DNA from 3 places in the Comamonas sp. C11 genome. Region 1 is predicted to be linked to each of the others. Evidence: riboswitches for the same ligand, from Rfam matches in the RefSeq annotation. Region 1 holds a riboswitch; each other region holds the start of a gene.
The links. A riboswitch is a leader RNA that binds a small molecule or an ion and turns the genes downstream of it on or off. The one in region 1 is predicted to bind thiamine pyrophosphate.
Positions count from the first base shown of each region.

Region 2: linked by a shared signal. The riboswitch ahead of NOX35_RS16695 (FAD-dependent oxidoreductase) and the one ahead of NOX35_RS11580 (long-chain fatty acid--CoA ligase) in region 1 are both predicted to bind thiamine pyrophosphate.
Region 3: linked by a shared signal. The riboswitch ahead of thiC (phosphomethylpyrimidine synthase ThiC) and the one ahead of NOX35_RS11580 (long-chain fatty acid--CoA ligase) in region 1 are both predicted to bind thiamine pyrophosphate.

Region 1 covers NZ_CP101743.1:2,521,525-2,523,784, reverse strand. The annotation lists gene NOX35_RS11585 (acyl-CoA reductase) at 1-170, opposite strand, end outside; gene NOX35_RS11580 (long-chain fatty acid--CoA ligase) at 167-1,261, opposite strand; TPP riboswitch at 1,332-1,423, opposite strand; gene NOX35_RS11575 (TonB-dependent receptor) at 1,734-2,260, shown strand, end outside.
Region 2 covers NZ_CP101743.1:3,633,911-3,636,170, reverse strand. The annotation lists gene NOX35_RS16695 (FAD-dependent oxidoreductase) at 1-1,049, opposite strand, end outside; TPP riboswitch at 1,113-1,274, opposite strand; gene thiD (bifunctional hydroxymethylpyrimidine kinase/phosphomethylpyrimidine kinase) at 1,340-2,212, shown strand.
Region 3 covers NZ_CP101743.1:4,177,176-4,179,435, forward strand. The annotation lists gene thiC (phosphomethylpyrimidine synthase ThiC) at 1-1,084, opposite strand, end outside; TPP riboswitch at 1,343-1,460, opposite strand; gene NOX35_RS19110 (nitroreductase) at 1,530-2,201, opposite strand.

The DNA of each region.
Region 1 (2,260 bases):
ACACGACTGGCCAGTGCCTGCATCTGCGGCGCCGTCAGCACGGGAACGCAGACTTCCAGCCCCCGGCCGTTCCCAGACTTGAAGTCCAGCGTCTGCCACTGCACTTCATCATCGCCGAGGCCAGGCAGATAGCCAGCCCTGATGCGCTGTAGCTTGCGCTGCTCGCTCATGCGCCGGCAGCTTTCACAAACTCTTCAACCGCCAGCGAGCAGCCCTTGGCTGCGGCACCCTCGGCCCGCCCCAGCAGCAAAAAGCCGTCTTTTTCCTGCTGGCCGGCCCACAGGCCCACATCCTCGGTCAGGATGGTGGTCACCGCGTTGTAGTTGGCCAGATCGCAATGCACCAGAATGCCGCGCTCACCAGCTGCCACGTCCCTGCCGGTGATCGGCTCGACCAGACGCGAACGGATCCAGTGCGGACCGGACTTGACCGAAGGCAGCACCGCATTGCCATCGTCATAGAACTGGGTGCTCAGCTCCGTCATGCCATACATATTGATGCACAGACTGCGGGGCACGCCCAGCAGCTGGGAAAGCTCGGCATAGAACTGCTCGAGCGGCAGCTCGCGCGACTGCCCCTTGTAGCCACCCGTATCCAGCACGCGGCTGCCTGCGGGCAGGCGAAAGCTGCGGCCCTGCGCACGCAGGGCATCCATCACATGGACCAGGCTGAAGCTCGCGCCCAGCAGGGCAAAGGGCTGGCCGCTGCGCTCGGACTCTGCCAGCGCGGCACACAGGGCCGGCATGTCCAGCCCTTCCGAGTTCAGGTAGTAGCGGCTGCCGGCCGAACCGAATTCGGACCGGGCCAAGGCCAGATAGTGAGCCAGCGAGGAATTGGGCATGGCCTGCTCATCGGGAAACAGAATGCCCATGGACATGCGCTCCAGACCCTGCATGAAACGCCTGGAGAAATAGCGCTTCATGGACAGGTCGTAGACCTCGAGCTGCGGATGGAAATGACGTCCACGTGCGGCGCGGCCCGTGGTGCCGCTGGTCATGAATACGCGCTCGGCGGGCGACGGCGGCTCGCTGCGCAGTTCCATGGCCTTGAAGGCATCGATGGGCACGGCCGGAACATCGCGCCAGCTCCTGACATTGCGCAGCGTGGCGCCGCGTCGCTGGCAAAAGCTGCGAAACGGCGCATTGCATTCGTACTGGTAGGCGAAAAGGCGCAGGGCGAGTTGATTGAACTGGTCGTCGGTACAGTCATCCATTGCGATGAAAGCAAGCAGATCGGCGACCAGCGAAGCGGCCTTGTCCATGAAATTCCTTCGAGAGCGGGGACATCATGCTCCGAAGGCTTGCTGACCATGCGAGAACGCACTGCCCTGAGGTCAGCTTGCAAGCTCTTCTTCCGCCGGTATGAACCGGGTCAAGTTCGCGGGTGTAGATCTCAGCACTGGCGTGCACCCCGGAGCGCGGCGCCATCTTACCCCAACGGCATCGCTGCAAGGAGGCTGAGCTGCCGCATGAAAGTCGCGTCACTTGTAACCTGGGGTAAGGCTCCAGCAAGGACAAGAAGGACATCCAGGGCAAAAACATCAAAACACTGCTGCCCAAATACAATCGACCCAGCTCCGCAAGCTGTCTGAGACGCAACCTGCCGCGGCGCCGACAATGGTGCTGGTACGACATGCCTGAAAGCGCGGCATGTCGTGGCGATGGACGGCGTCAGCAAAGCTTGCAAGCCATCCAGGGCACTGAATGCCCGCCCCAAGTCCCAGAGATATTCACATGCATTTTTCGCGCCTTTGTCATCTGGCAGGCTGGCCTGTGGCCGCCGCCGGACTGCTGCTAACGGCACAGTCCGCAACAGCCCAGCAAGCCGCCGCCCAGCCGGACCTGCCCCAGTTGTCCGAAGTCACCGTGCGCAGCACCTTGCAGGAGTCCGCGCTTGAGCAGACCCCGGCATCCGTCACCGTGCTCGACGGCGAGCGCATGCGCGAGCGCAATCTGCAGGTCAATCTCTCGGAATCCCTGAGCGCAGCTCCGGGCCTGCAGCTGCAGAACCGCCAGAACTACGCGCAAGACCTGCAGCTGTCGATTCGCGGCTTTGGCGCGCGCTCCACTTTCGGCGTGCGCGGCATACAGATCTATGTGGGCGGCATCCCCTCCACCATGCCCGATGGCCAGGGCCAGACCAACAATATCGATATCGCCTCGCTGGAGCGCGTGGAAGTTCTGCGCGGCCCCTACTCCGCGCTCTACGGCAATGCCTCGGGCGGCGTGATCAATGCCTATACCGAACGCGGCGAGGGCGC
Region 2 (2,260 bases), 1.1 Mb from region 1:
TCATTGTGGTCCAGCAGCTCCAGCACCACGTCCAGCATGGCGGGCGAGATCATGAAGCCGTGACGGTAGAGGCCGTTGACTTCCATGACACGTGGAGTCAGCAGACGCACGGCGGGCAGATTATCGGGCAGGGTGGGGCGGCACTGGGTGGCGATCTCCACTATGCGGCCTTCGGCAAAGCCGGAGTGAACGGTATAGGCCGCGCTCAGCAGCTCCAGCGTGGAGCGCACGCTGGCTGGCGACATATCGTCGGACTCGATTTCGGTCGCGCCAATCACGAACAGATGATCTTCCTTGGGCGCGATATAGATGGGGTAGCGTGGATGGATCAGGCGTGTGGGCCGCTGCAGCGTGACTTCGGGCGCATGGATGCGCACCACCTCGCCGCGAATGCCGCGCAGCTGCTTCCACTGGGTGCGGGCCCCCAGGCCCCGGCAGTCGAACACGAAGTCCGGCTGGCCAGCCTCGCCGGGGCGGAAGTCGCTGATTTCGCGTGGGCTGTCCCAGTGCAGCTTCACACCCAGCGCGGTGAGCTTGTCGACCAGCGCCGTCAGCAGCTGGCGGTTGTCCAGCTGGCCTTCGCCGGGCAGATAGACGGCCTGGTTGAAGCGTCCCTGCAGCGCGGGCTCGCAGTCCTGCAGTGCCGCGCCGGTCTTCTCCTGCATGGCCGGCAGGCTGGGGTTGATGCGCCGGTTTTTCTCCAGCAGGCCGAAAAAGCGCGCCGCGTCGCCCTGGTCCTGACGGTGCCAGAGAATCAGCGTGCCGTTTTGCTGCAGGAACACGTGCTGCTCAAGCTGGGCTATCAGCTCGGGCCAGCGCTTGAGCCCATGCTGGCCCATGCGCACCACGCCGGGCTCGGTAATGGCCGACTCGGCCAGCGGAGCCAGCATGGCGGCCGCCACGCGCGCGGCTGCGCCATCGCCTAGCGGGCCGTGGGCGTCATAGAGGTCGATGGCATGACCGCGCTGGGCCAGGGCCAGCGACAGCAGACGGCCCATGAGGCCGCCGCCGAGAATTGCGATCTTTGAAGAAGCTTGTAGCAATGACATGTGCAAATCGTTTTCCATCCGGACACAGGAACAGGGCCATGTGCAGGACAAAACGCGGCATGCCTTGCGGCTTGTGAAACTCCCCACGCCAGCATGACCTGGATCGGGTGCAGGGGGCACAGGGCACGGATGGTGCTCTGGTGCGCAGCCGGTGGCTGTCGCGGCCCCAGGGTGTTTCTCAGTCCACGCAGGCTGCTTGCCTGCGGGACACCCCTGTTTCGTCCGTTGGACATTACAGCACAACCGCAAACTGCGCGCATTGACCATGCGCATGGGCGATAATTTTTGCCATGACTGTGATTGCTTCATCCTCCATCCCCGGCGCCGCAAAAAAGCGCTATGCACGCGTGCTCTCCATCGCCGGCTCGGACAGCGGCGGTGGCGCCGGCATCCAGGCCGACCTCAAGACCTGCGCGGCTCTGGGCTGCTACGGCATGACGGCAATCACGGCCATCACCGTGCAGAACACGCTGGGCGTGACGGGCATTCACGGCATTCCGCTGGATACCGTGCGCGGCCAGATCGATGCCGTTGTGCAGGACATAGGCGTCGATGCCGTCAAGATCGGCATGCTGGCAACCCCCGATGTGGTGAGTGTGGTGGCGGATGCGATTCGTCGCCACGGGATCAGGAACGTGGTGCTGGACCCCGTGATGGTGGCCACCAGCGGCGATCGCCTGATCGTTCCCGAGACGGCTCAGGCACTGGTCCAGGAGCTGTTCCCTCTGGCGACGGTGATTACCCCTAATCTGGATGAAGCAGCTTTGCTGCTGGGTCGCAACATCGACGGCATTGGAGCGCTGGATGCGGCCGTGGCCGATCTGCTGGCCATGGGGGCGCCGGCGGTGTTGCTCAAGGGTGGGCATCTGAGCGGCGATCTGGTCATGGATGTGCTGGGCCGGCAAGGCCGGCAGGCAGGCGACTATCTGCGCCTGCAGTCGCAGCGCATCGTCACCCATAACGGCCATGGCACGGGTTGCACGCTGTCGTCGGCGATTGCATCTTTCCTGGCCCAGGGGCTGGAGCTGGAGGCCGCAGTGACCGAGGCGCGCCGCTATATTCTGGGCGCCATCGAGGCGGGAGCCGAGGTCTATACGGGCCAGGGCCACGGCCCCCTCAATCATGGCTATGCGCCGCGTGCACAGCTGATCGTCGAAGGCTGATTGCCGACGCCCGCAAAAAAGGCCTGCTGCTGCAGGCCTTTGGCTTTG
Region 3 (2,260 bases), 1.7 Mb from region 1:
TGATGGAGCCGCCACGCGAGACGATGCCGGTGCGACGCTGCGCCGTGAGGTGGATATAGGCCAGGCGCACCCCGGCGTGGATGGTGAAGTAGTCCACGCCCTGCTCTGCCTGCTCGATCAGCGTGTCGCGGAAGATGGGCCAGGTCAAGTCTTCGGCAATGCCGCCGACCTTCTCCAGCGCCTGGTAGATGGGCACGGTGCCGATGGGCACGGGCGAGTTGCGCACAATCCAGTCGCGTGTGGTGTGGATGTTCTTGCCGGTGGACAGATCCATGACATTGTCCGCCCCCCAGCGAATGGCCCAGACCAGCTTTTCCACCTCTTCCTCGATGCTGGAGGTCACGGCCGAATTGCCGATGTTGGCGTTGATCTTGACCTTGAAATTGCGGCCTATGGCCATGGGCTCGATTTCAGGATGGTTGATATTGGCCGGAATGATGGCGCGGCCGCGCGCCACTTCGTCGCGCACGAATTCGGGTGTGATGATCTTCGGGATCGATGCGCCCAGGCTGTTGCCGGCCAGGCGCAGCTCGCGCGCCGCGTCCTGCTGGTACTGCGCCATCCATTCGCGGCGGCCGTTCTCGCGCAGGGCCACATACTCCATCTCGGGCGTGATGATGCCGCGCTTGGCATAGTGCATCTGGGTCACGTTCTGGCCGGATTTGGCACGGCGTGGCTGGCGCTGCAGCGCGGCCGCCTCGGCACGCAGCTGGGCCACGCGCGCATCTTCCTCACCGCGCTTGCCGCCGTCGTCCAGCGCCACGCGCTGGCGACCCACATAGTATTCGCTGTCGCCGCGCGCTTCGATCCAGGCACCGCGCACACTGGGCAGGCCCTGGCGCACGTCGATCTGCACGGCGGGGTCGGTATAGGGGCCCGAGGTGTCGTAGACGCTGACCTGCTCTCCATTGGTGAGCGCAATATCGCGCACCGGCACACGCAGCTGCGGATGCAGCGCGCCGCTCAGATAGCTCTTGGTCGATGACGGAAACGGCTGGCGCGACTGGGCCAGCAGCTCGGCAAAACGAGCGGCATCGGGGGCATGGCCTGCAGCAGGCGTGAAAATGGAATCAGGGGCGTTCATCGCAGTCTCCTCAAAGCGGTTGAAATGCATCAAACGCTCCGTGGAATGCGGCCCTGCTCTGATCTTGCCCTGCACTGGCCCGGTCCCGAATGGGTGTCCGGCCTATGCCGCTGAGTTCTGCAACTTCAGCCCTGACCTCCACGCACCGGGCTGCCCGAAAAAGACAAAACCCCAGTGCGCGAGGCGCCTGGGGTTTGCTGTGCCCATGGTTTTCAGGGCTGGCACTGATGCCGGCTGTCCTGTCCATCCATCGGCCCTGCGTCAGGGTCCCGCTCTTCTTCCGCCGGTATGAACCGGATCAAGTTCGTCGGGTTCGCCTGCACTGTTTTCACAGTGACTGGCATCTCAGCGCTTTTGCACACCCCGGAGCTGTACGCAGTATAGGCTGGTTTTGCCGCAATTTGCGCACCATTGAAGCTGTTTAACTATCCTGACCCTCAAGCGCCTAATCCGCAGCCTCGTCTAGCCCTTTCAGCACCAGCCATTCATGGCTGGCCGCACGGCTTGCGCGCCACTGGTTGATAGGTGCGCTGACATCCTCGTAGCCCAGGGCAATGCCAAAGGCAATCTGGTAGCCATCCGGCAATGCCAGCTGTTCGATCAGCATATCGTTGTACATGCGCCAGAAGCCCTGGGCACAAGTGGCCAGACCTTTTTCCACGGCCAGCAGCATGAAGGACTGCAGATAGATGCCCAGATCCACCCATTGCGCATAGCCCATGCGTTCCTCCACGGCCACAAAAATGCCTACGGGCGCACCGAACATCTGGCCGTTCTTGGCCAGCTGGGCCAGACGTGCAGCCTTGTCCTCGCGGCCGATATTGATTGCGCGGTACAGATCTTCTCCGTTTTCAAAGCGGCGACTGCGGTAGGGCTCCCACAAACCGGGTGGATAGGACAGGCCGGGGCGCTGCACGGCCTCGGTCTGCCTGGCCTTGGCGCACAGATCCTTGAGCGCCTGTCCGCCCACGGCGGTCACACGCCAGGGTTGCATATTGCCGCCGGACGGCGCCTGCGCGGCTGTCTCCAGCAAGTCCCGCACCGTGGCAGCAGCCACGGCCTGCGGCAGAAAAGCGCGCACCGAACGACGCTGCTGCAATGCTTGACGAATATCCATTTCTTCTTCTTTCCTAAATCGCTGCCCTGCAGTGTAGAAGCTTGCAGCATTTTCCCGAG